DNA from 3 places in the Gordonibacter pamelaeae genome. Region 3 is predicted to be linked to each of the others. Evidence: predicted binding sites of a transcription regulator. Region 3 holds the regulator's gene; each other region holds the start of a gene.
What was found. Region 3 encodes LexA, which represses DNA repair genes until DNA is damaged. Its sites were predicted from a motif close to CNAACANNTGTTNG; they were not measured.

Region 1: a site for LexA is predicted at 7,534-7,547, ahead of uvrA (excinuclease ABC subunit UvrA). Genes of this name have one in related genera too.
Region 2: a site for LexA is predicted at 5,675-5,688, ahead of C1877_RS00265 (sodium:solute symporter family protein). Genes of this name have one in related genera too.

What each region holds. Positions count from the first base shown of each region.
Region 1 covers NZ_PPTS01000007.1:130,420-140,215, forward strand. The annotation lists gene C1877_RS11750 (alcohol dehydrogenase) at 1-197, opposite strand, end outside; gene C1877_RS11755 (GNAT family N-acetyltransferase) at 327-860, opposite strand; gene C1877_RS11760 (GNAT family N-acetyltransferase) at 980-2,560, opposite strand; gene C1877_RS11765 (GNAT family N-acetyltransferase) at 2,712-4,223, opposite strand; gene uvrA (excinuclease ABC subunit UvrA) at 4,498-7,389, opposite strand; gene C1877_RS11775 (PTS sugar transporter subunit IIC/EAL domain-containing protein) at 7,632-9,752, opposite strand.
Region 2 covers NZ_PPTS01000001.1:57,336-67,131, forward strand. The annotation lists gene C1877_RS00245 (thiamine pyrophosphate-dependent enzyme) at 1-1,588, shown strand, start outside; gene C1877_RS00250 (indolepyruvate oxidoreductase subunit beta) at 1,581-2,174, shown strand; gene C1877_RS00255 (diguanylate cyclase domain-containing protein) at 2,397-3,380, shown strand; gene C1877_RS00260 (phenylacetate--CoA ligase family protein) at 3,612-4,853, shown strand; gene C1877_RS00265 (sodium:solute symporter family protein) at 5,804-7,348, shown strand; gene C1877_RS00270 (ATP-binding protein) at 7,604-9,055, shown strand; gene C1877_RS00275 (YdcF family protein) at 9,339-9,796, shown strand, end outside.
Region 3 covers NZ_PPTS01000003.1:452,230-462,025, reverse strand. The annotation lists gene C1877_RS15695 (hypothetical protein) at 1-374, shown strand, start outside; gene C1877_RS15315 (hypothetical protein) at 756-1,202, opposite strand; gene C1877_RS07095 (MerR family transcriptional regulator) at 1,352-1,789, opposite strand; gene C1877_RS15690 (dCTP deaminase/dUTPase family protein) at 1,903-1,998, opposite strand; gene C1877_RS15685 (hypothetical protein) at 2,085-2,531, opposite strand; gene C1877_RS07080 (MerR family transcriptional regulator) at 2,681-3,118, opposite strand; gene dut (dUTP diphosphatase) at 3,232-3,678, opposite strand; gene nrdR (transcriptional regulator NrdR) at 3,678-4,124, opposite strand; gene C1877_RS15680 (P-loop NTPase family protein) at 4,290-4,514, opposite strand; gene C1877_RS07065 (ATP-binding cassette domain-containing protein) at 4,521-5,798, opposite strand; gene lexA (transcriptional repressor LexA) at 6,595-7,233, shown strand; gene hflX (GTPase HflX) at 7,435-8,754, opposite strand; gene miaA (tRNA (adenosine(37)-N6)-dimethylallyltransferase MiaA) at 8,949-9,796, opposite strand, start outside.

The DNA.
Region 1 (9,796 bases), on a different contig from region 3:
GCCGCCGGTTCTACGGCGGTCCCCGGGTACACGATGGCGGTGTAGCCGTCCATGCTGCCGAACGTGTCGTCCAGGTTCGACGCCGCCACGTTCCAGGAGTGGCCCGCCACCAGGTACCATCCCAAGCCGCACAGGCTGAGGACGATAAGGGCCAGGAACACGAAGAGCGCTATTTTCTCGCGAGATTTCACCGACATAATGCTCAGCATTATACCGTGCCGAACCGAAGCCGCCTCCCAGATGGGCAACCGACAGAATTTCGACAGCTACGCGCTCCCGCCGATGCGCGCGACGCAGGAAAAACCGCGGTGCGGCAGCCCGCCCGCCTACACCAGCTTCTCGTAGGCGATGCGCTCGGGCGTGCCCGCTTCGGCATGCGCGATGTAGATGACGCCGCATTCGGCGTAGCCGCTCTTCTCCAGCAAACGGCGCATGGGCAGGTTGCCAGGATGCGTGTCGATGCGCACGCTCTCGCATCCACGGTCGCGCGTCAGCTCCTCGGCGCAGGCCAGCAAGAGCGAGGCGGCGCCGCGTCCCTTGCACGATGCCGATACCGCCACGCGGTGCACCACGCCGTAGCACGCATCGTCCGAACGCGTGGCCGTGAGCCAGGAGCCTCGATCGATCAGGTCGTAGTCGCCCTCGCCCGAGAAGCCCACCATGGCCGTGGCCACGACGGTGCCCTCGTCGTCGACCACGACGTAGGACTCGCCGCGTGCACGGTCGATTTCGATAGCCTCGCGATGCGGGTACCCGCCCTGCCACTGGTCGATGCCGAGCTCGGCGAGCGCGCGCCGGCCTTCGGCGAGGATGTCCATGATGCGGTCGACGTCCGACGCGCGGGTTGAGCGGAATTGCACGGGGGTGTTCTCTTTCTTCTCAAAGGAGCCGTTCGAAACAGAGCGGCGATCGGATAGGCGCCGTAGGGGTACGGCGGCGCACGGTCAGGGGATTGCACGGCCGGCGGGGATGCCCGCCTTCACCACAGGCGCTCGAACGCGTCGCGGCGTCTCTCGCGGCCCAAGCGGTCGCGCAAGGCGATGGTGCCGCAGGACGAGAAGCCGTACTCCATGAGCAGCGCGCGCATGGGCCCGTTGCCCTCGTACACATCGCAGCGGAGGCTGCGCTTGCCGGCGGCCTTCGCAAGGCGCTCCGCCTCGCCCAGGATGAACATGCCCACGCCGCGGCGGCGCGCCTCCGATGCCACGCACACCCAGTGCAGGGCCGCATACGAGGCCTCGCCATCTGGCGGGTCGGGTGACTCGGTGAGCCAGTCCGCGCCCGAGGAGCGGCCGTAGGCCTCGTCTCCGCGCGGATCGACGGCGAACACGCCGATGATGCGCTCGCCGGCGGCCTCCTCCTCGCCGCTGCGCTCGGGCACCGTGACCACGTGGGCGGTGCCCCAGTCGATGGCCCGCATGACACGGCGCTCGGAGGGGTATTTCTTCGACCCCTTCTCCTCGATGCCCAAGGCGGCCAGCGCCTCGTGGCCGTCTTCCAGCACCTCCTGAAAGCGCACGAAGTCGTCATGCACCGCCGGGCGGGAGCGATAATAGCCCAGAAGCGACGCACGCCCCTCGAAGGGAGGCAGGTCATCGGGCGATCCGTCCAGGCCGCCCTCGCCCTTCGCGGGCGCCTCCTCGCGCTGCGTCACCAAGAGCACCATGACCACGATCATGGCGATGCCCGCCACGTCGACCGGCGTGACGGGCGTGCCCAGCCACACGGCCGAGATGACCGTTGCCGACACGGGCTCGACGCAGCCCACGAGACCGGCGCGCACCGGGCCGGCATCGGTGATGCCCTGCAGGTAGAACAGGTACGCGGCGAACGTGCCGATGATCACCATGGCGCCCATGACGCCCACGAGCTCCGGCGTGATGCCCACGGGGATGCTCCATGGCTGCACGAACACGGTGGCCACCGTGCCCCCCAGGAGCATGGCCAGGCCCGTGACGATGAAGCTTCCCCACTTCGCCAGCACCTTGCCGGGAAGCAGCGTGTAGGCCGCCAGCGCGAACGCCGACACGACGCCCCACATGAGGCCCTCGGCCGGTATGGCGAGCGCGCCGATGTTGCCCTTCGTGGCGATGAGGAACGTGCCGCCCAAGGCGAACACGAGGCCGAACAGCTCGCGCGGCTTCGGCCAGCGCCGCACGCGCACGCACACGATGAGCATGATGACCACGAGGCCCAGGCGCTCCAGAACGGTGCCCGTGCCCGCGTTCGTGTAGGAGATGGCCGACAGGTAGCTCATCTGGGTGAGCAGCACGCCGAACATCGAGAAGGCCGCGATGCGCAGCAGCGAGCGCTTGTCGCGCAGCACGGCGCGCAGGCTGCGCCAGTTCTTGAACAGGCACGCCACGAGGAAGATGAGGGCCCCCAGCAGCAGGCGCACGCAGGTGATCCACGCCACCGGCACCCCGAGCTCGCTCGTCATGAGCTGGGCGCAGGTTCCCGAGAACCCCCAGCAGATGCCGCCGAGCGCCGCGAACGCGATGCCGCGTGCCACATGGCTTTTCCTGGGCGCCGCCTGCGCGATCGCCGCCTGACCGGCCATGGCCCTCCCCCTCTCCTTGTCTCGCGGGGCCGAGCCCCCTAGAATCCATCAGCGCATTGTCCCACGGAAGCCCACCACGGTAAAGAGGTTTGGCGAGCCTTTTACGTCGTTTTTGATCATGCGCCCAAAACCGGGCGCAGGCGGCCGCTGCCTACAGGAGGCGCTCGTAGGCCACCCGGGTTTTCCGACGGCCGAACACATCCTTCATGGAGAGGATGCCGCAGCGCGCGTAGCCGTGCTTCTCCAAGAGCTTCTGGATGGGCACGTTCTGCTCGTACACGTCGGCGCGGATGCTCCGGCGCCCGCCGGCGCGCGCGATGCGGCCCGCCGTCTCCAAGATGAACTGCCCCACGCCGCGCCGCCGCGCTGCAGGCGCCACCGAAACCCAATGCAGCTCGGCGTAGGGTTGGGGCTGCGCGTCCGTGTCGGTGAGCCAGGCGCCCTCGATGCCGGCCGCGTAGTTCTTGTCAGGCGAGAACGACACGGCGAACACGGCTATCATGCGCCCGTGCGCGTCCTCCACCACGTGGGTCGTGCCGTTCTTTATGCTGTGCATGAGGCGGCGCGCCGAGGGGTACTTCTTGCGCCCCTCGTCGATGCCGAGCGCGGCGAACGTCTCGTGCCCGGCGTCGAGCAGGGCCGACACGCGGTCGAAGTCCTCGCGCACGGCAGGGCGGCTCGTGTAGTAGCCCAGCACCGAGGCGCGTCCAGCGAACAGCGGCGGATCGTCGTAGGCGGCCGCTCCGGCGGCGGCCGGCTCCGCAGATCCGCCTGCGACCTGCGGCTTCTTCTCCCGCTCGGTCACGAGGAAGATCATGGCCACAATGAGGCCGCAGCCTGCCAGGTCCCACACCGACACGGGCGTGTGCAGCCAGAACAGGGCCAGCACCATGGCCGATACCGGCTCGACGCAGCACAGCAGGCTCGCCTTCACGGGGCCGGCGTCGGCCACGCCCTGCAGGTACAGCATGTAGGCGCCGAGCGTGCCCACGAGCACGATGGCCACGAGCGCCGCCAGCGCGCCGCCGGTGAGCTGCACCGGGACGGCCCACGGCTGCACCACGGCCGACGCCGCCGTGCCACCGAACAGCATGGCCAGCCCCGTGACCAGCATGGCTCCCCATTTCTTCAGCACGTGCACGGGCATGAGCGTGTAGAAGGCCAGCGCCACGGCCGAGACGAGGCCCCAGCCCAGCCCCTCGGGCGGGATGGCCAGCTGGTCGACCTCGCCCTGCGTGGCGATGAGCAGCATGCCGCCCAGCGCGCACGCCAGCCCCAGCGCCTCGCGCACGCGCGGCAGGCGCCGGGCGCGCACGCACACGTAGAGCATGATGAGCACGAGGCCGATCTGCTCGATGGCGGTGCCCACGCCGGCGCTCGTGTACCTGATGGCGTTCAGGTAGCTCATCTGGGTGAGCAGCACGCCGAAGACGGCGAACAGCGCGATCTGCACGAGCGAGCGGCGGTCGCGGAACACGGCCACGAGGTCGCGCCAGTCGCGCACCGCGGTGAGGAACAGGAAGAACGCGGCGGCGATGACCATGCGCACGCAGGTGATCCACTCCGCCGGCGCGCCGTAGTCGTTCATGAGCAGCTGCGCGCAGGTGCCCGAGAAGCCCCAGCACACCCCGCCCGCCAGCGCGCACACGATGCCGCGCGCCATATGCCGGCTCCCCGCCGGAGCCGTACCCGCCTCTGCCACCTGCACCCGCTCCCCTCGCTGTCCGTTGGATTCCCGGCCGGAAAAGGCCGCAGCGCATTGTCGCACGAGCACGCGGGCAGGTAAAGGAGGCATTCGGTAAGATTCTCGCAAAGCGGGAACCGGGGCGTGACGGGGGGACGGGGATAATGTCACGCTCCTCGATGCGATAGGGGCTCGCAGTGCTTCCGAGAGCGTGACATTATCCCCGTCCCCCTGTCACGCCCGCCTCGTCGACCTACAGGCGGCCGTCCTCCAGCATGCGCTTCACGAACTGGCCGGTGTAGCTGCCCTCGACCTGGGCCACTTCCTCGGGGGTGCCCTGGGCCACGATGGTGCCGCCGCGGTCGCCGCCCTCGGGGCCGAGGTCGATGATGCGGTCGGCGCACTTGATGACGTCCAGGTTGTGCTCGATGACGAGCACCGTGTTACCAGCATCCACGAGGCGCTCGAGCACTTCCAAAAGCTGCCGCACGTCCTCGAAGTGAAGGCCGGTGGTGGGCTCGTCCAGGATGTAGAACGTCTTGCCGGTCTGGCGGCGCTGCAGCTCGCTCGACAGCTTCACGCGCTGCGCCTCGCCGCCCGAGAGCGTGGTGGCGGGCTGCCCCAGGCGGATGTAGCCGAGCCCCACGTCGTGCAGCGTCTGCAGCTTGCGCTTGATGCCGGGGATGTTCTCGAAGAACGCCAGCGCGTCGTCCACCGTCATGTCCAGCACCTCGGCGATGTTCTTGCCGCGGTACGTCACCTGCAGCGTCTCGCGGTTGTAGCGTGCGCCGCCGCACACCTCGCAGGGCACGTAGATGTCGGGCAGGAAGTGCATCTCTATCTTGATCTGGCCGTCGCCCTTGCAGGCCTCGCAACGGCCGCCGTTCACGTTGAAGGAGAAGCGCCCCGGCCCGTAGCCGCGCGCCTTCGACTCCTGCGTGCTGGCGAACAGCGCCCGGATGTCGTCCCAGAGGCCGATGTAGGTGGCGGGGTTCGAGCGCGGCGTGCGCCCGATGGGGCTCTGGTCGATGTTGATCACCTTGTCGATCTTGTCCAGGCCGGTGATCTTCTTGTACGTGCCGGAGCGGCGGTGCGCATGGTTCACGCGGTTCGCGAGGGCCGGCGCCAGCGTGTCGGTGACGAGCGAGCTCTTGCCGCTTCCCGACACGCCCGTGACCACGGTGAGCGTGCCGAAGGGAACCTCCAGCGTCACGTTCTTCAGGTTGTTCTCCGCGGCGCCCGTGAGCTTGAGCGACCCGCGCCGCGGCTTGCGGCGCTTCTCCGGCACCGGGATGGTGCGGCGGCCCGAAAGGTAGTCCGCCGTGAGCGAGCCCTCGAACCTCACGATCTCGTCGGGCTTGCCGGCCGCCACCACCTGGCCGCCGTGCTCGCCCGCGCCCGGCCCCATGTCGATGACGTAGTCGGCGCTGCGGATGGTGTCCTCGTCGTGCTCGACCACGATGACGGTGTTGCCCAAATCGCGCAGGCGCTCGAGCGTGGAGATGAGCCGCTCGTTGTCGCGCTGGTGCAGGCCGATGGACGGCTCGTCCAGAATGTAGAGCACGCCCATGAGGCCCGCGCCGATCTGCGTGGCCAGGCGGATGCGCTGCGCCTCGCCGCCCGAGAGCGTGGCCGTGGCCCGTTCGAGCGTGAGGTAGTCCAGGCCCACGTCCACCAGGAAGCGCAGGCGCGCCTTGATCTCCTTCACGATGGGGCCGGCGATGTGCTCCTCCGCACCATGGAAGGCCAGGCCCTCGAAGTAGTCGAGCGAGTCGGCCGCGCTCATCTCGGTCACGTCGTGGATGGACTTGTCCCCCACCGTCACGGCCAGGATCTCGGGCTTCAGGCGCTTGCCGCCGCACGTCTGGCACGGCACGATGGCGAAGTACTCCGACAGCTTCTCGCGCTGGTTGTCTGACTGGGCCTCCTGGTAGCGGCGCTGCACCGCGGCGAGCGCGCCCTCCCACTCGATGTACCAGTACGTCTCGCGGCCGTCCACGGTCACGTAGTCCACGCGCACCTTCTGGTCGCCCAAGCCGTAGAGCAGCGCGTCGGTCGCCTTCTTCGGCAGGTCCTCCCACGGCGTGTTCTCGTCGGTGCCCATATGATGGGCCACGGCGCGCAGCACCTGCGGGTAGTAGTTGCCCGTCTTGAACGGCGCGATGGCGCCCTCGGCCAGCGTGAGCGAGGGATCGGGCACCACGAGCGAGGGGTCCACCTCCTCGCGGCTGCCGATGCCCAGGCAGTCGGGGCAGGCGCCGTAGGGCGCGTTGAAGGAGAAGTCGCGCGGCTGCAGCTCGTCCATGGAGTGGCCGTGCTCGGGGCACGCGAGCGCGAGCGAGAAGATGTGCTCGCCCTCGCCCAGGCCGCCCTTCGCACCGGAGGACTGCCCGCCCGCCTCGCCGAGCGGCTGCCCGTCGTCGCCCAGCACCTGCACGAGCACGCGCCCGTCGGCCAGCTTCGTGGCCAGCTCCACCGCCTCGGCGATGCGGCTCGTGGCGCTCTCCTTCAGCTGCACGCGGTCCACCACCACGTCGACGAAGTGCTTGATCTTCTTGTTCAGCGTGAGCGGCTCGGCCTCCAGCTTCAGGATCTCGCCGTCGATGCGCACGCGGCTGAAGCCCTCCTTCTGCAGGTCGGCGAACAGCTTCGTGAACTCGCCCTTGCGGCCCGCCACCACCGGCGCCATGACGATGGCCTTCGCGCCCGGCGCCAGGGACAGTATCTCGTCGGTCACCTGGTCGGTGGTCTGCTTCCTGATGACGCGCCCGCACTCGGGGCAGTGCGGCACGCCCACGCGCGCGAACAGCAGGCGCAGGTAGTCGTAGATCTCGGTGGTGGTGCCCACCGTGGAGCGCGGGTTCTTGGACGTGGTCTTCTGGTCGATGGACACCGCCGGCGACAGGCCGTCGATGCTGTCCAGGTCCGGCTTGCTCATCTGCCCGAGGAACATGCGCGCGTAGCTGGAGAGGCTCTCCACGTAGCGGCGCTGACCCTCGGCGTACATCGTGTCGAACGCGAGCGACGACTTGCCCGAGCCCGAGAGGCCCGTGATGACCACGAGCTCGTCGCGCGGGATGATGAGGTCGATGTCCTTGAGGTTGTGCTCGCGGGCACCCTTGATGACGATGGCGTTCTGTCCCATGTGGCTTATCGCTCTTTCTCTTGCGCATCCGCAGCCGGCAGCCGGGCCCGGCGGCGCGCGTCGGGGGTTGCAAATTAGGCTACCGGAAAACTATCATTTCCGTGCAATCGTTCATTCTAGCGCAGCGCGCGGAAAGAGCCAGCGAAAACATACGTTCGTGTCCGAGCGTTCAAACGATGCGCACAATTCGTTCGCTTTCCGCCGTTGCGGCGCGCCGGGAGGGGTGGCGGCGGCACCTGCCCCTAGTCCAGCCGTGCGCGCTCCACCATCTCGTCGAAGGGCAGCGCCGGCGCATAGAGGTAGCCTTGGAACAGGGAGCAGCCGAGCATCTTCAGCACGTCGCGCTGCTCGGCCGTCTCCACGTACTCGGCGAGCACGGTGAAGCCCAAGTGCTCGGAGAGGTCGGCGATGGACGAGACGATCTCGGCGTAGCGCTCGTTCTCCATCACGCCCTTGGCGATGGTCCCGTCGAGCTTGACCACGGAGAACACGCTGGTTTCCAGGTACTGGAACGAGGTGCGCCCCATGGAGAAGTCGTCGATGGCGAGCCGCATGCCCGCGTCCGCCACGCGGCGCAGCAGGTCATGCGCGCCCGCGTCCCACAGCAGCGCCTCGCGCTCGGTGGCCTCCACCACCACGCGGCCGGCGTCGAGCCCGCGGGCGAGGAAGGCGTCGATGACGAAGCCGACGGCCTCCTCGTCCTGGAGCATCGTGGCCGTGGCGTTCACGCTCACGCTGAAGCCCGGGTCGAGCTCCCCCGCATGCGCGAGCGCCTCTGCGGCCTGCGCATCGGCGAGCGCCCGCTCGAACACGGCGCGCTCGAGCTCGCCGCCCGCGCCGGCCTCCTTTGCCAGCTCTATCACGAGCGGCGGGTAGAGCCAGCCGTACACGGGATGCTCCATGCGCAGGAGCGCCTCCGCGCCCACGGCGCGGCCGGCGACGTCGAACTGCGGCTGGTAGCGCAGCTCGAAGGCCCCCGCGCCCACGGCGGCCCGCACGTCCTCGGCGAGCGAGCGGGCCACCGCGCCCAGCGAGCCCGCGGCCGCCACGAGCTCCACCGAGCGCCCGGCGCGCTCGTCGTCCTGGAACGATGCGAGCAACGCTTCGTACTGCACCCGCGCGTGATCGTCGGCCAACCGCTCGTAGCGGCGCAAGAACGGCAGGTACAGCACCGTGCCGAGCGCGATGCACACGAGCTGCAGCACGGCTCCGGCGGGCGAGCCCGTAACCACGTAGCCGCCCACCAGGGGAGGCGTGGTCCACGACACGTCCACCACCACGGGCGGCACGAGGCCGACCGCCATGGCGCCGTACGCCACCACCATATTCACCAGGGGAACCACGATGAACGGCACGAACAGCGCCGGGTTCCACACCACCGGCAGCCCGAACAGCATGATCTCGGAGATGTTGAAGCACATGGGCACGGCTGCGAACGCCGAGAGGCGCCGCGCGCTCCTGCGGCGGCCGAACAGCAGGATAGCCGCGAGCAGCGACAGCAGCGCACCGGCACCGCCGATGGAGGCGAACACGTCCATGAACGTCTTCGTCACGATCTGCACGGGCTCGCCGCCTGCTGCGAGCGCCGCCGCGTTGGCGGCCGTGCCGGGCACGAACACGCTCTGCGCCACGCTGTCGAGCATGTTGCCGCCATGGATGCCGAAGAACCACATGACGTTGTTCAGGAGCAGGTACAGAAGCCCGCTGCCCAGCGTGGCCGTGGCCAGCGGGAAGAGCGCGCTCACGCCGTCGAAGAACAGCTGCTCGATGCAGCTCGAGGCCGTGAGGGCCGCCACGGCGGCATTGAGCGCCGCGAACAGCGCGATGACCGCCGCGATGGGCAGAAGCCCCGACACGGCCTGGTTGAACACGTTGTCAAGGGTGTCGCCGTACAACGCGGGAGCACGGCGCAGCCGCACGAGCCTGCAGTACAGCACGGATGACGCCAACCCGCACACGATGGCGATGAACAGCGAGCGCGTGCTGAGCACCACGAGGTCGAAGCCCTCCGCGCCGAAGCCCACCGACATGAGGTAGGCCGCAAGGGCGGCGAAAGGCGCGCCTTGGATGAAGAACGCACCGTGCCGCTCGGCGCAGGCGTTCGCGTAGCGCAGCGCCACGGCCACCGCCACGTAGAGCGAGAAGATGCCCATGGTGGCGTTGTACACGAAGTTGAGCAGGCCCTCGATGTGCGGCGCGCCGGCAAGGGCGTCCTGGTAGGGTTCGAGCGGCAGGTTGAGGAAGATGAGGCAGAACGACCCCACCAGCAGGACGGGGATGGTGAGGATGAGCCCTTGGCGGATGGCTTGGAACGCCATGACCTCCTCCAAGCGCGCGAACAGCGCGTCAACCTTGTCGAGCATGCCCGCCCTTCCGTCTCGTTCGTCGGCGCTAAGCCGCTTCGAGC
Region 2 (9,796 bases), on a different contig from region 3:
CATCTTCCCGCGCCGCGCCTACGAGGCGCATGGCGAGATCAACGAGCGCCTGCGCGCCATCGTCTGCGACTTCGCCGCCGAGCCCGCGCTCGCCGCGTTCAATCCGATATTCGACGCCGGAAAAGGGCCGAAGGAAACGGAGAAGGCCTGCGCAGCTTCTGCCCCCGCCCTCGGAGGCTCCCTCGCGGGGGATTCAAAAAAGCAAACAAGTGTTTCACGTGAAACATTTGATGACGGAAACGGTAATGCTTGTACCCCGCTCCGCGGCATCGTGGCGGGCGGCGTGTCGGCGGCCTATGCGCGCGAGGCGTTGCGCATGCTGGAGCAGCGCGCTGCCGAGCAGGGCTCCGAGTTGCCCGCCTATCGTTTCTGGCAGGTAGGGACGCCTTACCCGTTCCCCGAGAAAACGGCCGCACGGTTCACGGAAGGCCTCGACGAGGTGCTCGTCGTGGAGGAGCTCGACCACGTGCTGGAAGACGAGCTCCTGCGCTTTGCCGGCCGCACGCATGCGGCTTTCGCGGTGCGCGGCAAGCTCACCGGCGACGCGCGCGACCGCGGCGAGAACGACGTGGACGACCTTGCCGCCCGCATTGCAAGATTCCTCGACATCGCCGAAAAACAAACAGATGTTTCACGTGAAACATCTTCGCCCGAATCCCCATCTGCTCCCGCGACGGCCCCGGCGAGTACCCCGCTCTCCTACGATGCTCCCGCCGACGACCCGCTGCCCGTGCGCCCGCCCGTGCTCTGCGCCGGTTGCCCGCACCGCGGCAGCTTCTACGCCGTGAAGCGTGCGCTGGGGAAGGCACCGGCCGTGCTGTGCGGCGACATCGGCTGCTACACGCTGGGAAACGCCAAGCCGCTCGATGCCGTGGACACGTGCCTGTGCATGGGCGCGGGCATCACCATGGCGCAGGGCTTCGCCGTGGCCGAACCGGGCAAGAAACACGTGGCGTTCGTGGGCGATTCCACGTTTTTCGCCAGCGGCCTGCCCGGCATCGTGAACGCCGTCTACAACGGCCACGACGTGACCGTGTGTGTGCTCGACAACGCCACCACCGCCATGACCGGCTCGCAGCCGCACCCCGGCACGGGCGTCACGCTCATGGGGCCGAAGCGCACGCCCGTCTCCATCGAGCGCGTGCTCCAGGCCGTGGGCTTCGAGTGCATCGTGCACGCCGACCCGCTCGACCTGGACGCCTCCGTTGCCGCCTCGGCCGAGGCGCTGGCGTTCGAGGGCCCCAGCGCCATCCTGTTCGAATCGCCGTGCGTCCAGCTGGTGAGGCCGGGCGCGCCCGCGGCGGTGGATGCGGATGCGTGCACCGGCTGCAAGAAGTGCATCACCGAGATAGGATGTCCCGGCATCGGCTTCGACGGCGACGCGCGCGGCCCGAAGAGCAAGGAGCGCGGCCAGGCGTTCGTTGATGCGAGCCTCTGCAACGGCTGCGGCCTGTGCACGCAGGTGTGCCCCTTCGGCGCGCTGGGCGTTCCTCCGGCTGGTCAGTTGGCGGATGCGGATGCGGCTGAAAATCCTGCCGCAGTGTCACATGAAACAGAGGCTCCGGCGGAAGGAGGCCCCCATGCGTAACGTTCTGTTGGCGGGCGTGGGCGGCCAGGGCACGGTGCTGGCCGCGAAGGTGCTGGCCCAGGCCGCGCAGGAGAAGGGCTGGCAGGTGCGCACGGCCGAGACCATCGGCATGGCGCAGCGCGGCGGCAACGTGGTGTCGCACGTGCGCATGGGCGATGGTGGGGAAGAGGTGCTGGCGCCACTGCTGGCGCACGGCACGGCCGACCTCGTGGTGGCGTTCGAGCCGGCGGAGGCCGCGCGCGTGGTACCGTTCCTGGCTCCCGGCGGCACGCTGGTCACGGCCACGACAGCGCTCCAGCCCGTCACGGCGGCGCTGTCGAAGACCCCCTACCGTGCGGCTGCCGTGGTCGCGCGCCTGCAGGAGCAGCTGGCCGATGCGGCCACGTTCGTGGCCGTGGACGATGCGGCGCTGTGCGCGCAGGCGGGCAGCCGCAAGGTGCTGAACACGCTGCTTCTGGCCAGCGCGCTGAAGACGGGCTGCCTCCCGCTCGATGTGGACGACTTGCGCCGCGCCATCTCCTCCTGCGTGAAGCCGCGCTTCGTCGACCTCAACCTGGCCGCCATCGACGCGGTGGCGGCCAGGTAGGCCCGTCGCCCGCCGCCTGGTTTTCGGCCCTCTTCCGGTCTGGGCGCTGCCTCCCCGGCGCGTCCGACACGCCCCGGCACGGCCGGCTTCGCTCGCTGGCCGCGCATTCTTTTTCGGCCGCTCTTCCTCGTGAAAAAACAAGGGGGTGTCGAGTACCCTGCTATACTAAAAGTTGAAGCGCGCGACCACGCCGCTTTCAAACCGTACCGGAACGAGGGCGAAATGGGCGAGACGATGGAACGGGTATGGCTTGACGAGGCCATCGAGCTGGCCAAGGCGCTCTGGCGCGCCTATGTTCTGGAACCCACCGAAGAAGGGGGCCGGTTCATCTTCGACTCGCTCTTCCAAAGCGATTTCTCGCTCATCGGCACGGGCAAGCACGAGATGTATCCCAATCTGCCGGCGTTCATGGGCGGCCTCGGGCGCGACCAGGAAGAGGCCGAGGGCATAACCTTCGAGATACTCGACGACTATTACGAGGCCCGGCCGTTCGGCGAGGGCTGCTGCCTCGTATTCGGCACGTTGTGGGTGCGCGAGAGGCCGAGCGAGCCCAAGTCGCTCCTGGTGGAGATGGACACGCGTTTCAGCATGGTGTTCCGGCGCGAGGGCGACCGCTGGCTCCTCGCCCACCTGCACCACTCCACGCCCAACGTCGACCAGCACCGCGACGAATACTATCCCAAAACGGTGACGGAGCAGGCGAACGCCGCGCTCGCGTACTCCAAGGCACTTGAGCGCCGCGCCGAACTCGACCCGATGACCGGCCTGTTCAACCATGTGGCCTTCGAGGGCCACGTGTGCGAGGCCCTGGCGCGCGGCGCCTCGGGCGGCACGTTCTTCATGATCGATCTGGACGACTTCAAGCTGGTGAACGACACGCTCGGGCATCCCGAGGGCGACCGCGTCATCGTGGAGTTCGCCGATGTGCTCTCCGACGTTTTCGCGCAGGACGCCTACGTTGGGCGCATGGGCGGCGACGAGTTCGCCGCGTTCGTCGAATGCCCGCTCTCTGTCGCGCAGGCCGAGGCGAAGGCGCGTACGCTCGTCGAGCGCTGGACGGCGTGCTCGGACGGGCGCGTGAGGCTGGGGTGCTCCGTCGGCCTGGCGTCCGTTGCGCGCGACCAGACGTTCTTCGACCTGTACCATGCCGCCGACAAGGCGCTCTATGCCAGCAAGCGCAACGGCAAGGGACGCTTCAGCTGGTAGGGAAAGGGAGCACGCCGCACCCGGCCCGCACACCCGGTCCCGCACGAAAAAACGGCTTTGCATTCCGCGGCCGTTCGCCTAGAATACCAAGCATGGTAATCGCGAACGACATCTTCTCCCTCCCAGCCGTGGTTTCGGCTGGTCGATGGCTCTAGCTTCAAGCACCGCCGTGGGCGGGCTTGAAGCGACCCCTGCGACCCCGCAAGCCATCCAACGAAACGAGGACCTCCCATGCAGTTGACCACCGACCAGTTCGCGCTCGTCAAGGAGCAGTTCAAGACCCTGAAGGCGCGCTCGCCGTTCTACGCCATGAAGTTCGAGGGCATTGACCTGTCCGACGTGCAATCCCAGGAAGATTTCGAGAAGCTGCCGTTCTCCGAGAAGGACGATCTGCGCCGCGTGTACCCGCTGGGCCTGCAGGCCGTGCCCGACGAGGAGGTCGTGCGCATCCATTCGTCGTCCGGCACCACGGGCACGCCCGTCATCGTGCCCTACACGCAGCAGGACGTGACCGACTGGGCCATCCAGTTCGCGCGCTGCTACGAGACGGCGGGCATCACGAACACCGACCGCATCCAGATCACCCCCGGCTACGGCCTGTGGACGGCTGGCATCGGCTTCCAGCTGGGCGCCGAGCACCTGGGCGCCATGGCCATCCCCATGGGCCCCGGCAACACCGAGAAGCAGCTGCGCATGATGCAGGACTTGAAGTCCACCGTACTCTGCGCCACCAGTTCCTACGCGCTCCTGCTGGCGGAGGAGATTGCCGAGCGCGGCATCCGCGACAAGCTCTGCCTGCGCAAGGGCGTCATCGGCTCCGAGCGCTGGGGCGACAAGATGCGCGCGCGCATCGCCAGCGAGCTGGGCGTGGAGATCTACGACATATACGGCCTGACCGAGGTGTACGGCCCCGGCATCGGCATCTCGTGCGACGCGCACCACGGCATGCACGTGTGGGACGACTACGTGTACGTGGAGATCGTCGACCCTGCGACGGGCGCCCCCGTGCCCGACGGCGAGGTGGGCGAGCTGGTGCTCACCACGCTGCGCAAGCAGGGCGCGCCGCTCATCCGCTACCGCACGCACGACCTCACGCGCATCATCCCCGGCGACTGCACCTGCGGCTTCGGGCATCGTCACCCGCGCATCGACACGTTGACCGGCCGCACCGACGACATGTTCAAGGTGAAGGGGTGCAACATCTTCCCCGCGCAGGTGGAGGAGGTCATCGCCGCCACCGACGGCACGAGCTCGGAGTACCAGGTGATGATAGAGAACATCAGCGGCAAGGACGTGCTCACCGTGCTGTTCGAGACCCCGCTCGACGGCGAGGCAAAACAGCGTGCCGAGGAGGAGCTGGCCCTCATCTTCAAGGCGAAGTGCGGCTGCACCCCCGACGCGAAGGGCGTCCCCATGGGCGAGCTGCCCCGCTCGGAGAAGAAGACCAAGCGCATCTTCGACAGCCGCTATTAGTTCCGTTTGCCTCCGGCAAACGGAACCAGCCGACGCTGCGGCCGGCTGAGGCACCCGATCTTCGCGCGATCCCGGAGGCGACGCGTACCAAAGTACGCGTCGCCTCCGCGATCCCACGAATCTCGGGCACCTCAGCCGCCCTCGCTGACTCACTACGCCAACCTGCGCGGCCGTTATGCGGCCTCCGGCCGCATGGCCGGGGCACGCCCCGGCCAACCAACCTGCGCGGCCGTTTTCGCGCCTGCGGCGCGAAGGCCGCCCTGCGGGCGGCCGGCGGCGGCTCTCCCGTGGTTTTCGCGCCTGCCGGCGCGAAAGGGCGCTCTGGCGAGCGCCCTGCCCAACCTGCGAGCCCGTTATGTGCCCTCCGGGCGCATGGGCGGATCGCTTCGCTCCCGCCCGATCAACCCGTGCGCCCCGAATGTTTCACGTGAAACATTTGTTCGCTAGCGAGAGAATCGAGGCGGCCCGTTCACTTTTTCGCTCGCCGAGGCGCTCCACTGTGGTAGAGTATGCGCATGCATTCTGCGAGGGGACATATCGTCGTCGACGAACGCTGGCGTTTCGAGCTGGCCGTCGCGGCTGCATGCCGCGCCTTCGCACCGCGCGCTTCCGAATGCCTCGCACCGTCTGCCTTGCAGCGCACGGTGGCTCAGCAGGACGACGGAGCCTACCGCGCCCTTCCTTATTATTCCTATCGATACCTCTAGCACATGGGTTTGCCCGTGGTGCTGCGACGTGTCGGAACCCGGCGCGGCGCGCCCGCAGCCGGCAAGGTCATGTGCGCCACTGCGCGGGCTCCTTTCCAGCGCGCTGTTTCACGTGAAACATTTGTACGATCATCTGATGATGCGGCAAGGGTCTCCCGTGAAACAAGCTGGAGCAACGGCCCGCACTCCAACGGAAAGCGAACGCGGGCGGGGCAGCCCGCATGAGACGATAGGGAACTACCAATGATCGAAAAGATATGCATGGTGCTCATTTTCGTGGGCGTGGCAGTGGGCGTGGGCATCTACTGCCGACGCCACGCCGGCACCGTCGACGGGTTCATCCTGGGCGGGCGCAACGTGGGGCCGTGGCTCTCGGCGTTCGCGTTCGGCACGAGCTACTTCTCCGCCGTCATCTTCGTGGGCTACGCGGGGCAGTTCGGCTGGAAGTACGGCATCGCCGCCACGTGGATCGGCATCGGCAACGCCATCCTGGGCAGCCTTTTGGCCTGGTGGGTGCTCGGCCCGCGCACGCGCGAGATGACGCACCGCCTGGGCGCGTCCACGATGCCCGAGTTCTTCGGCGCTCGCTTCCAGTCGAAGGGTTTGCGCATCGCGGCCGCGGCCATCATCTTCGTGTTCCTCATCCCGTACACGGCGAGCGTCTACAACGGCCTGTCGCGGCTGTTCGGCATGGCGTTCGGCCTGCCGTATGAGTGGTGCGTCATCGGCATGGCGGTTATCACCTGCATCTACGTGGTGCTGGGCGGCTACATGGCCACCGTCATGAACGACTTCATCCAGGGCATCGTCATGCTGCTGGGCATCGTGGCGGTCATCGTGGCGGTGTTGGTGAACAACGGCGGTTTCACCGAGGCCATCACCACGCTCTCTCTCATCCCGGCCGAGGGCAGCGAAATGGCCGGCCCGTTCGTCAGCTTCTTCGGGCCGAATCTGCCCGACCTCATCGGCGTCATCATCCTCACCAGCCTGGGCACGTGGGGCCTGCCGCAGATGGTGCAGAAGTTCTACGCCATCAAGAGCGGCCCGGCCATCAAGCAGGGCGCCATCATTTCCACGGTGTTCGCCATGATCGTGGCGGGCGGCAGCTACTTCCTGGGCGGGTTCGGCCGCCTGTACGGCGGGCAGGTGGAGATGACGGCCGCCGGCACGCCGGTGTACGACTCCATCATCCCCACCATGCTGTCCACGTTGCCCGACCTGCTCATCGGCATCGTAATCGTGCTGGTGCTGAGCGCGTCCATGTCCACGCTGTCGTCGCTCGTGCTCACCTCGTCGTCCACGCTCACGCTCGACCTCATCAAGGACAACCTGGTGAAGAACATGAGCGAGAAGAAGCAGCTGTCGTACATGCGCGTGCTGCTGGTGGTGTTCATCGTCATCTCGGCGGTGCTGGCGCTCGTGCAGTACAACTCGTCCATCACGTTCATCGCGCAGCTCATGTCCATCAGCTGGGGCGCGCTGGCCGGATCGTTCCTCGGCCCGTTCTTCTGGGGGCTGTTCTCCAAGCGCATCTCGCGCCCGGCCGTGTGGGCCAGCTTCATCGTGGGCGTGGGCCTGACCACGGGCAACATGATCGCCGGGTTCGTGGGCACGGCGTTCATCGCCAGCCCCATCAACTGCGGCGCCATCGCCATGGTGCTGTCGCTGATCATCGTGCCGCTGGTAAGCCTGTTCACGAAGCGCGTGGACTTCGAGGTGGACCCGCCGCGCGTGGAAGGCGCCATCGACCGCGAGTACGAGCAGGAGCTGGAAGGGGAAGGGGAGTAGCGCCGCCGGAAACCGAGCGTACGGAATTCCGCTTGCGTTTCACTTGCTCGCCATTTGCTTCGCGGGGCCCGTTTTGGGCCCCGCAGCTGCTTTCGAAGGCTGTCCAACGAATCGATACTCATCTGATCAGGCAATTCAGTTAAACTTCATCAGGCCTCTTTTCAAAATCTCATTTGCTTCTCACTTGCTCGTCATTTGCTTTTCATTTGCTTCGCTGATATAGTGCAGTTTGATAACACGGCTGAAGGAACACTCATGCAAAACATCGGCGCGCTCATCGAGAATCTCAGGCAGCTTTCCAACGAAACCGAGTACGTGGAATTCAAGAAGGACTTCTCCGAGCCGGAGAAAGAGGCGAAAGACATCTGCGCGCTTGCCAATGCCGCTGCGTTTCATGACGCATCGGCGGCTTACAAAGTATGGGGTATCGAAGACAAGACCCATGAAGTAGTCGGCACATCATTCAATCCCAAAGCTTGCAAGAAGGGTAACCAGGAACTTGAGATATGGCTGCGCCAGCATTTGAGCGCCAACGCACATTTCGAATTTATCGAACATGTCCACCAGGGTGCTTCCGTTGTCGTGCTGAAGATCTGGCCTGCCTACCACCAGCCGGTGCAGTACGACAACGTTGTCTACATCCGCACGGGAAGCTGTACCCAGAAGCTTGCACACGGCTCGACGCGCGAGTCGGAGCTATGGAAGAAGATACAGAAAGAGGTGTTCGAAGATCAACTTGCTATTGAAGATTTGTCTGGTCAGGAAGTCTTCGAGCTTCTGGACATAAACGCGTATTTCCGGCTGTCTGGAACCACTGCGCCGGAAAGCCTCGAAGCGCAGCTGCACTACTTTCTCGAAGAGGGCATGCTTGAGCGGCAGGACAACGGCATGCTTGCCATTACGAACCTGGGTGCAGTCCTCTTCTCGAAAAGTCTCGAAGCCTTTCCTACCGTCAAGCGGAAGGCGGTGCGCGTTATGCTCTACAGCGGCCGAGGGCGAATCGATATGCTGAAGGAAAGGACTTTCGACCAAGGATATGCCGTGTGCATGGAAGCATTGTTCGACTACGTCATGACGCTCGTTCCTGCTCGTGAGACTATCCAAGGAGCGCTTCGGACAACGGTTACGGCGTATCCTGCCATTGCCGTTCGTGAGCTCGTTGCCAATGCGCTCATCCATCAAGACTTCACGGTGACAGGGGCGGCGCCGCTCATCGAGCTTTTCGACCATCGCATCGAGTTCACGAATCCGGGTAGCCCGCTTGTTGAAGTGGATCGCATTGTGAATGATCCTCCACGTTCCCGCAACGAGAAGCTGGCCTCCCTCATGCGACGTCTGCATATGTGCGAGGAAGCGGGAAGCGGTTGGGACAAGATCATCAGCGCATGCGAACACTTCCGCATGCCGGCCCCGAAAATTGAGATCAGGGAGGAACGGAGTATGCGCGTATCGCTGCGACAGGCCGTTCCGTACAAAAACCTCAGCCCACAAGAACGATTGGAAGCGTGCTACTGGCATGCGTGCATCTGCTATGCACAGGGTGATTACGCTACGAATCAAAGCCTTCGCGAACGTTTCGATTTAAAGCCTTCGAACGCTTCGCAGATATCGCGCTTGATCAAAGAGGCGGCGGAAGGAGGGCTTATCAAGCCTGTGGACCCCAATACCTCGCCGCGGTACATGAAGTACGAACCGGCATGGGCATAAGCTTCACTTGCTCGCCATTTGCTTCGCGGGGCCCGTTTTGGGCCCCGCAGCTGCTTTCGAAGGCCGTCCAACGAATCGACACTCGTCTGATCAGGCAATTCTATTAGGCGCCGTCACGCCCCCTTGCTAAATCTCACTTGCTTCTCACTTGCTCGCCATTTGCTTTTCGCTGGTCGCGCTCGGTTAGCCATGCCCGAAAAGAACAATTTGGCGACGGCGGCGCAACGAACGCTATACTATCGAGTACTCGTGCTGTCCCTCCGCAACCGACGAAGGTCCCTCCATGCTGCTCACGCTGCTGCTCATATACTTCCCCGCGCTGGTGTTCGGGTTCCTGTTCGTCAAGAACTACCGCAAGGAGCCGCGCCAGTTCCGCAACGCCTTGTACTTCCTGCTGCTGTGCCTGTTCTCATTCTACGGCTTGTCCATCCAATTCGAGCTGCCGTGGCTCGTGCTCATCGGGTTCGCCGCTATCCCTTTCGGCACGGTGGCGCTCGTCGTGTTTCTGACGGCGAACACGTTCGTGGTGGTCAAGCGGGAGGGGCTTAGCCTGTCGCACCTGCTGCCGGGGCTGCTGGCGTTCGGTATCGTGGCGGCCTGCGTCGGCGGGCCGGTGCTGCTGCTTGTCCAGGCGCCTCCGCTGCTGTTGGCGCTCTATCTGCTCGTGCTGATGGAGGGCTCGTACGTGGCATTCACGTTCGCGGCGCTGCTGCTGTATTCGTGGCTGTACCGACGGCTGCC
Region 3 (9,796 bases):
ACAGGGGAAGCGAATTCTCGGACCCTGAGCGGATAGAGCATTCGAGGAACGCCAAGCCCCGTGCGAAAGTGTATTTCTGCGACCCGCTGCAATCGCAGCAGAAGCCCAAATGCGAGAAGAACCACGTCGAGATCCGAAAGGTGCTGCCGAAAGGGGAGAGCGACTTCGACGCGCTCTCCAAGCCCGACATGGCGGTCCTGATGTCCCATGTGAACTCCTACGGGCGGGAAGCGCTCGGATGGGCCGCTCCGTACGATCTTGCGCAGCTGACGCTGCCGACCAACCTGCTCGACGGATTGAGCATCGGCCGGATCCCCGCAGAGGAGGTGACGCTGAAGCCCTATCTCCTCTCCCATGCGATAGCCGGAAAGTAAAGACGATGCGCGCGGGACTCCGGGTCCCGCATCGGATAGACGCAGGCATTTCACTTGCACGGGCGAGGCTTGATTCACCCCAGCGTTTTGCGTTTAGTCTCGCAATTACCAAAATTGGGGTTTGAACAGGTGTGCCCTAAAACGCATGGATCTTCACAATTCAATAGTGAGCCGCGAGCGTTGCGAGATTAAACGCAAAGGAAAACAGGGGCTGGAACTCGCTGTTGCGAGACTAAATGCAAATCAGCAGGTCATTTCCATAATTCTCCGCTTTTCGGATTGCAATTAACCATCACCGATCAACGAGCTCTTTCATCCTTAACTTTACATAACATATGTTATCAATAATTTTGTTATCGTTGTGGGGTAGTGCTGTCGGTGTTAGCCCCAGGTTGAGTTGCCTTTGGGGGTTGTGCACAGGTCGGTGCCGGGTGCGAGGTTTCCGTAATCGCCGGATTCGAGGGCTTCGAGCACGGCCGGGTACATAAGGTACGCGGAAACCGCGTTCAACACCAGCGCGATACTGCATACGACGATGCCGATTATGCAAGACCGCTTGAGTCGCTTCGCTGGCGCGGCGACATCGGTCAACCTGGTAGACAAGGCGTTCAGCTTCTTGAGCGCGATGACGGCGCACACCAGTCCGGCAGTTGCGAGGAACACGCCTCCAACGAACAAAGACACGGGTCCGGCAATGCTTGCCACCATGACGAGGTTCTGGGCAACCTTCAGGTCGCGAACGTCGCGCTCGTTGGGCCGCAGCCTCGGGCCTTGGTTGGGCGGTTCGGGGTATCCGGGCGGCTTGGGGGGCTGATTTTGGTCATCCATAGTCGATTGCGTCCAATCTATCAAAATTTCGCGTCTCTGACCTGCGGTTTTATAAACGAGGCTCTGAGAGCCGTTCTAAGGCCCCATCTTGTCCTTCGATGAGTCCTAGGTCATGGAAACAGGGCGTTTTCTTGCGCTTCGCCCACGCACTATAGCATGCCGTGTTCTTGGGAGCGTTCCGCGGCCTCCAAATCCACCGTAGCGGCATGGAGCCGTTTCAGGCTCTCGTCGAGTTCCTCGCGCTGGTACTCGAGCACGGTCTCTTGCGCCCGCAAGATCGACAGGCGCTCGGCCCGGGTGGTGTCGCCACGCCTGCAGAGGCGCACGAAGTACTGGATGCCCTCGATGGACAGGCCGCTTTTGCGGAGCGCCTCGACCAGGTGCAGCTGGGCAACGTCGGCCTCGGAGAACGTCCGCACGCCGCGCTTGTCGCGGTGAAGGTTCGGAAAGAACCCGCACTTGTCGTAATAGCGGATGGTGAAAGCCGAGATTCCCGTCAAGGCGACAACGTCGCCGATGCCGTAGATCGGATCGGCTTGCGTTGCCGGAACGTCGGCGATCCGGCTATTTCGCCCCTCGTCGCCCATAGGCCTCCTCGGAAGTCGACTTGAGTACGTGCTTAGAGTTACTCTAACTAAAAATGATTTTAACTTAGAGTAACTCTAAGTGCAATATGAAAGCCTCGGCCTACCCGGAGCCGCTATGCGCCGATGCCGCTGCTGCCGAACCCGCCGGTCCCTCGATCGGTGGCGGGCAGATCCTCGCACGGCTCGAACACGGCCTCGGCCACGCGCATGATGGCCAGCTGCGCGATGCGGTCTCCCCGTTTGATCTCGAAAGGCTCACGCGGGTCGAGGTTGACGTGGGGTAGTGCTGTCGGTGTTAGCCCCAGGTTGAGTTGCCTTTGGGGGTTGTGCACAGGTCGGTGCCGGGTGCGAGGTTTCCGTAATCGCCGGATTCGAGGGCTTCGAGCACGGCCGGGTACATAAGGTACGCGGAAACCGCGTTCAACACCAGCGCGATACTGCATACGACGATGCCGATTATGCAAGACCGCTTGAGTCGCTTCGCTGGCGCGGCGACATCGGTCAACCTGGTAGACAAGGCGTTCAGCTTCTTGAGCGCGATGACGGCGCACACCAGTCCGGCAGTTGCGAGGAACACGCCTCCAACGAACAAAGACACGGGTCCGGCAATGCTTGCCACCATGACGAGGTTCTGGGCAACCTTCAGGTCGCGAACGTCGCGCTCGTTGGGCCGCAGCCTCGGGCCTTGGTTGGGCGGTTCGGGGTATCCGGGCGGCTTGGGGGGCTGATTTTGGTCATCCATAGTCGATTGCGTCCAATCTATCAAAATTTCGCGTCTCTGACCTGCGGTTTTATAAACGAGGCTCTGAGAGCCGTTCTAAGGCCCCATCTTGTCCTTCGATGAGTCCTAGGTCATGGAAACAGGGCGTTTTCTTGCGCTTCGCCCACGCACTATAGCATGCCGTGTTCTTGGGAGCGTTCCGCGGCCTCCAAATCCACCGTAGCGGCATGGAGCCGTTTCAGGCTCTCGTCGAGTTCCTCGCGCTGGTACTCGAGCACGGTCTCTTGCGCCCGCAAGATCGACAGGCGCTCGGCCCGGGTGGTGTCGCCACGCCTGCAGAGGCGCACGAAGTACTGGATGCCCTCGATGGACAGGCCGCTTTTGCGGAGCGCCTCGACCAGGTGCAGCTGGGCAACGTCGGCCTCGGAGAACGTCCGCACGCCGCGCTTGTCGCGGTGAAGGTTCGGAAAGAACCCGCACTTGTCGTAATAGCGGATGGTGAAAGCCGAGATTCCCGTCAAGGCGACAACGTCGCCGATGCCGTAGATCGGATCGGCTTGCGTTGCCGGAACGTCGGCGATCCGGCTATTTCGCCCCTCGTCGCCCATAGGCCTCCTCGGAAGTCGACTTGAGTACGTGCTTAGAGTTACTCTAACTAAAAATGATTTTAACTTAGAGTAACTCTAAGTGCAATATGAAAGCCTCGGCCTACCCGGAGCCGCTATGCGCCGATGCCGCTGCTGCCGAACCCGCCGGTCCCTCGATCGGTGGCGGGCAGATCCTCGCACGGCTCGAACACGGCCTCGGCCACGCGCATGATGGCCAGCTGCGCGATGCGGTCTCCCCGTTTGATCTCGAAAGGCTCACGCGGGTCGAGGTTGACGAGGATGGCCTTGATCTCGCCACGGTAGTTGCTGTCGATGAGCCCCGGTGCGTTCACGAGGGAGATCCCGTGCTTCGCGGCCAAACCGCTGCGCGGCAGCACGAAACCGGCGTAGCCGGCCGGAATGGCGACGGCGATGCCGCAGGGCACGAGCTTGCGCTCGAAGGGCTGCAGCGTCTCGTCGACCGTCGAGCGCAGGTCGACGGCGGCATCGCCCGCGTAGGCGCAGGCAGGCACCGTAAGCTCGGCGTCGAGCGCCTTGAGGGGGATCGCAAGGCGCTCCATCAGCGCAGCCCCTCGAGGGCGGCGGCGAACTCCTCCACATTCTGGAAATCCTTGTAGACGCTTGCGAACCGCACGTAGGCCACGTCATCGAGCTTCGCCAGGCGCACGAGCACCATGTCCCCGAGTTCCTTCGACCTGATCTCGTTGCAGGAGGCGTTGCGGAGCTCGGTTTCTATACTGTCGACGAGCGACGCTATCTGCTCGGGCGAGACAGGCCGCTTCCCGCAGGCGATGAGCAGGCCGCGCATGAGCTTCTGGCGGTCGTAGGCCTCTGAGGACCCATCGGCCTTGATGACGATGAGCGGGTTCTCGCCCAAGCGCTCGTAGGTGGTGAAGCGGCGACCGCAATCGAGGCATTCGCGACGTCGCCGGATAGCCGTGCCATCCTCGGAAGGGCGCGAGTCCACCACTTTCGATTCGAGGTTTCCGCAGGAAGGACAGCGCATGAAAGGCTCCTTTGCTCGATTTTGGCTCAGCCTAGCATACAAGATATTGTGGTTCAATCCGCATCGTCGATCCCTGCAAAAAAACCGCCCCCTGCAGAATCAGGGGGCGGTTCCGAAGCTGCACGAGCCTGCAACCTCACCTGCAGCCAAGCAGCGGGGAAAGGGTCACAGCTTCACCCTCACGTGGGTGTCGCCCAGCCCTCCCCCTTCGGCGCAGTCGACGTCGAACATCCAACGGGTTGCGGTGAGCGCGTCCAGGAAGCGCTCGTCGTGGGATACGAGCACCAGGGCGCAGGGGCAGTCGGCCAGCACGTCCTGCAGGGCCTCGACGGAGCGGATATCCAGATGGTTCGTCGGCTCGTCCATGGCAATGAGATGAGGACGCCCCATCAGGCCCTAAGCCAGCAGGAGCTTGCGCATCTCGCCGGGGCTAAGGTCGTCTCCCTCCAGGATGCGCGTCGGCGGCGAATCGAGCCGGGCGACGATGGAGAGCAGGCGCCCGCGGCTGGCAGGCTCGAGGACCTTCACGGAGGCAAGCAGGTCGCGCGCCTGGTCGCACCCTATCTCCTGGGGAACGAGCACCACGCCCTCTTCCGGCACCTGCCGCAGCACCTCGGCGAGCAGCGTAGACTTGCCCGCGCCGTTCCTGCCGACCAGGCCTATGCGGTCGGTGTTGCCCACGTACAGCTGCGGATGGTGCAGCATGCGCCCCCCGCCCAGCGCCAAGGACCCGGCCTCGCGGTGAACGAGAACCTTGCGTGGGGAGGGCTCGGCGTCGAGGCAGAGCGCGCCCTCGTACACCTTCGCGGTATGCGCCTCGGACACCCGTTTCTCGGCGCGCTCGAGCTTCTTCCCCATCTGCGACGAGAGCCGCCCGGCCTTGCCATCCTGGTCGGAATAGATGGCCAGCTTGACCTTCGTGCGCCCGTCGTGGTCGTGCCGGTCGAGATGGCGGGCCGATCGCCGTGCGGCCGAGCGGGCTGCCACTCCCTCCCGACGGGTGGTTTCCGCCTTGAGGCGGCCCAGCTCGCGGCGGGCGTTGGCCCGCTCTTCTGCCAGGGTCCTCCGGCGCAGGTCTATCTGCTCCTTCGCCTGGGAGTACGAGCCGGGCACGGTAACGGCGCGCCCCTGGTCCACGAACACGCACGAGGTGGCCAAACCGTCGAGCAGCGCGCGGTCGTGCGATACGAGCAGGCCCGTCCTCCGATACTCGGCGAGCGTGCGCGCCACCAGATCGCGGGTGTCGGCATCAAGGTGGTTCGTGGGCTCGTCGAGCGCAAGGAGCACGGGATCGGCCGCCAGGGCGCATGCTATCTGGATTCGCTTGCGCTCGCCGTGCGACAGCGTGTCGAAGCGCCACAGCCACGCGTCGTCGATGCCGAGCAGGTAGCGCAGGCGCACGGCCTTGGGCCCGTAGTCGCAGGCGAACTCCTCGAGGCCCGCGGGCGCAGCATCCGTCGACTGGGCACAGAACAAGCCAGCGACCTGCGGTGAAACGCTCCCCTTCTGCGGCTTGAGCACCCCGCAGACAATCTTGAGCAGCGTGCTCTTGCCGGCCCCGTTCGGGCCGACCACGCCGGTCCAGCCGGGGGCGAACACGGCAGACGCGTCATCGAGCGCCAGGGCATCGGCGCCATCGTAGGCATAGGTAAGATGGTGGGCTGAAACGAACATGGAGGGGCCTCCCTTTGAGAGGCACCGGAAGCGATGCTTTTCGCGCTGGTCGCCCGCATGCCGACGCGGCAGCGAGGGCAGGGCTGGGAACATCAAGGAACGGCAACGAAAGCGCACCCGGTGCATAGCTTGCATGACCTGTCGGGTGTCCGAAGGCTTTCGTTAAAACCTCATGTTCCTTGTCTCCTTTTCGAAGGCGCCGTCTGCGGCAGCCTGTCTGGACTATCGATCTAAGCGGAAGTCTACCACACGGACCCGCAGGGAGGAAGGCCCCTCCGACGGAATGGGGGCGCCCCCGGGGTGGCGGGGGCGCCTCGCAGCCACAGAAACGCAGCATCTGTGGGTATTCCAAGGCCGTTAGAGGCCGATGAAAATGCTGACGAAGGCAAAGAGGGAGAAGACGCATCCCGCCAGGGCGCCCTGCCACGGCCTCACGCGGCCGTAGGCGCACCCGGCTACGCTGCCGCGGTGAAGGGCCCGCACCGTTTCCGGAGCGCCGTAGTGGGCGTGCGCACGATGCGCTGCAGACGATGGTCTCTGCGCGTGCGCAGACGACGCGCAAGCGCCTTGGGAAACGTCCCCGGGAAACTCGATGATAGCCCCAGCTGCAGGCACATGCCCGAACTCCGGCTGCAGGGCCGACGTGCCGTCGAGGGGGTACCGCATCTCGAAATTCTTCATCTTTCTGCCTCCTAGCCCTTGCGTAGAACCTTTGTTCGCATATATAATAGGACGAACAAAAGTTCATGTCAATACGTAATTAAAACATTTGTTCGTTCAAGGGAAAGGACGGGGCATGTCCGACAAAGTGACGAAGCGTCAGAAGGCAGTGCTCGACTGCATCGAGGAGTGCATCCGCGAGAAGGGCTACGGTCCCACCGTGCGCGAGGTTTGCCAGAGCCTGGGCCTTTCCTCCCCTTCGACGGTCCATGTGCACCTCAAGGCGCTTGAGGAGAAGGGGCTCATCAAGCGCGATCCGCTCAAGTCGCGCTCCATCGCGCTCACCTACCCGCTCGGCGACACGGAAAGCGCCTCCAACGTCGTCAAGCCCAGCTTCAACAAGGTGGTGAACGTGCCGCTCGTGGGCAACGTGGCGGCCGGCTCCCCCATCCTGGCCGAGGAGAACATCACCGACACCATCTCGCTCCCCACCGACATCGTGGGCGACGCGCCGTCGTTCTTGCTGTCGGTGCGGGGCGAATCGATGATCGAGGCAGGCATCAACGACGGCGACTACGTGGTGGTGAAGGAGCAGCCCGTCGCCAACAACGGCGACATCGTCGTGGCCATCATCGACGACGGCGCGACGGTCAAGCGCTTCTACAAGGAATCCGACCACATCCGCCTGCAGCCGGAGAACTCGACGATGGAGCCCATCATCACCACCGATTGCTCCATCGCGGGCAAAGTGGTGGCGGTGTTCCGACGCCTGTAGGCGGCGCCTTGCGGTGCTCCGCCGGAGAAGCGCCGCGCCCTGTCGGGGTACGGCCCCTGCAGGGGAAACGCCGGCCTTGGAAAGAGGGAGCCCGTTCGTCCCAGGACTGGCCGGCGATCCGAGATCGCGTCGTTCGGTCGCGAACTGCTTGGTTAGAGTTACTCTAACCAAGCAGTTCGCAGCTTCCCGGAAGGGACGCGCCTAACGGTCCTTCTCCGCCGCGTAGGGACGGAACAGGCCGGCAAAGGACGGAGCTGCCAGCATGACGAGGTGCGTGCCGTCCTCCTCGTGCTTCTCGGACAGGATATGGCAACGCTCGTGCGCCACCGAGACGAGGTCGCCCCGGTTGTAGGGGATCACCACGTCGAGATGCTCGTCCTGCGCCGAGGCGACGCGGGCGACATGCCCGACAAGCTCGGCAATGCCCTCCCCCGTCGCCGCCGACACGAACTGTGCCTGCGGGTGGCGCGCCTTGAGGGCGCCGCATTGCTCCCCGTCGAGCAGGTCGCATTTGTTGAACACGAGCACGCGGAGCAGGTCCTGCGCCTCGATCTGCCCGAGCACGTCCTCGACTGCGGCGATCTGAGCCTCGTACTCGTCCGACGACGCATCCACCACGTGCAGCACCAGGTCGGCGCCCGTTATCTCGTCGAGCGTCGACTTGAACGCCTCTATGAGCGTGGTCGGCAGCTTTTGGATGAACCCGACCGTGTCAGTGACGGTGATCTCGCGTCCTTCAGGCAGCTCGAACTTGCGCGTAGTGGAGTCCAACGTGGCGAACAGCTTGTCGTAGGCCAGCACGTCCGCATTCGTCAAGCGGTTGAGCAGGCTCGACTTTCCGGCATTCGTGTAGCCGGCCAGCGCCACCTTGAACATGCCGCTCTCGTAGCGGCTCTCGCGCTGGATGGCGCGCACCTCGGCCAGATGCTTGAGCTCGCGCCTGATGGACGTGATGCGCTTGCGCACCATGCGGCGGTCGACCTCGAGCTGGCTCTCGCCCTCGCCGAAGCGCGACCCCACGCCGCCGCCCATGCGGTTCGAGGCCAGGTGGGCCCACATGCCGCGCAAGCGCGGCAGCAGGTACTCGTTCTGGGCGAGCCGCACCTGCAGGCGGCCCTCCTTGCTGGTGGCATGCAGCGCGAAGATATCGAGGATGAGCGCCGTGCGGTCGATGACCTTCACGTCCTTGCCCACCACCTTCTCGAGGTTCGACTGCTGGGAGGGCGTGAGCTCGTCGTCGAACACCACGAGGTCGGCCGCGTGGGCGCGTGCCAGCTCGGCTACCTCCTCGGCCTTGCCCGAGCCGACGAACGTGCGCGGGTTCGGCGCGTCGAGCTTCTGCGTGGTGACGGCCGCAACGTCGGCGCCCGCCGTGTCCACGAGGCGCTCGAGCTCGGCGAGAGAAGAGGCCAGCGGCCAGGAGGCGCCGGGGCGGTCGACGCCCACGAGCACGGCCTTCTCGCGGCGCTCTTCGGATACAGGGGTCATGCCCCGCGTGATAACGGATTCGAATTCAGACATGGAGCCAACCTTTCGAGGCAGGAACAGGCACACCGGTACTGACGGCGGCGTGCGAAGACAGTCGGGCGCGGTCGCAACCGCTAGAGAAACGCGTGTGCTGTCTGCATGATAGGTGCTCCGATCTTGAAGGCTCTTCGGCAGGGCCGGCCTGCGGAACCGTATCATACCACAAGTCCACCCTGTCACGGAAACGCTCAGGCAACAGCGTCTCCCAGCACGTCCAGCGCCTCGGCCGCCTGCGCCGCGACGTCGGGCTCGTTCGCGTCGATCCAGCGGATGCGCCTATCCTTGCGGAACCACGTGCGCTGCCGTTTCGCGTAGCGGTGCGTGGCTGTCTTGATGCGCGTGGCGGCCTCCTCCATCGTCGTCTCGCCGTCCAGGGCGGCGACGACCTCCTTGTACCCGATAGCCTGGGGGGCCGTGATGCCGTCTCGGAACCCGCCCTGCAGCAGGCGCGCGACCTCGTCCACAAGGCCGGCGTCGAACATGCCGTCCACGCGCGCGTCTATCCGCGCGTTGAGCACCGCCGGCTCCACGGACAGCCCGACGAAGCATGCCGGCACGAGCTGCGGGATGTCCGCCAGCTTCGCGCGCTGCTCGGCAAGGCTCGTGCCCTCCTCCAGCAGCTCGAAGGCGCGCACGACGCGCTTGACGTCGGCGGCGGGCACGATGGCGGCGCTTGCGGGGTCGCGCTCGCGCAGCAGCTCCCACAGGACGTCGGAACCTTGCTCGTTGGCAAGGCGGTTGTAATGCTCCCGCACGGGATTGCCCGTTTGCTCGCCCTTCGGGAACTCGTAGGCGTCGATGGCTGCGCGCACGTACAAGCCGGTGCCGCCGCACAGCACGGCGCGCTTCCCGCGCGCGGCGATGTCGCGGAAGCAAGCGCGGGCGTATTCCTGGAAGAGGGCCGCCGAGTACGGCTCGCCGGGGTCGGCAAGGTCGAGGCCGTGATGGGGAACGAGCCGCTCCTCGGGAGCGAGCTTTCCCGTGCCGATATCCATGCCCCGGTATATCTGCATGGAATCGGCGCTCACCACCTCGC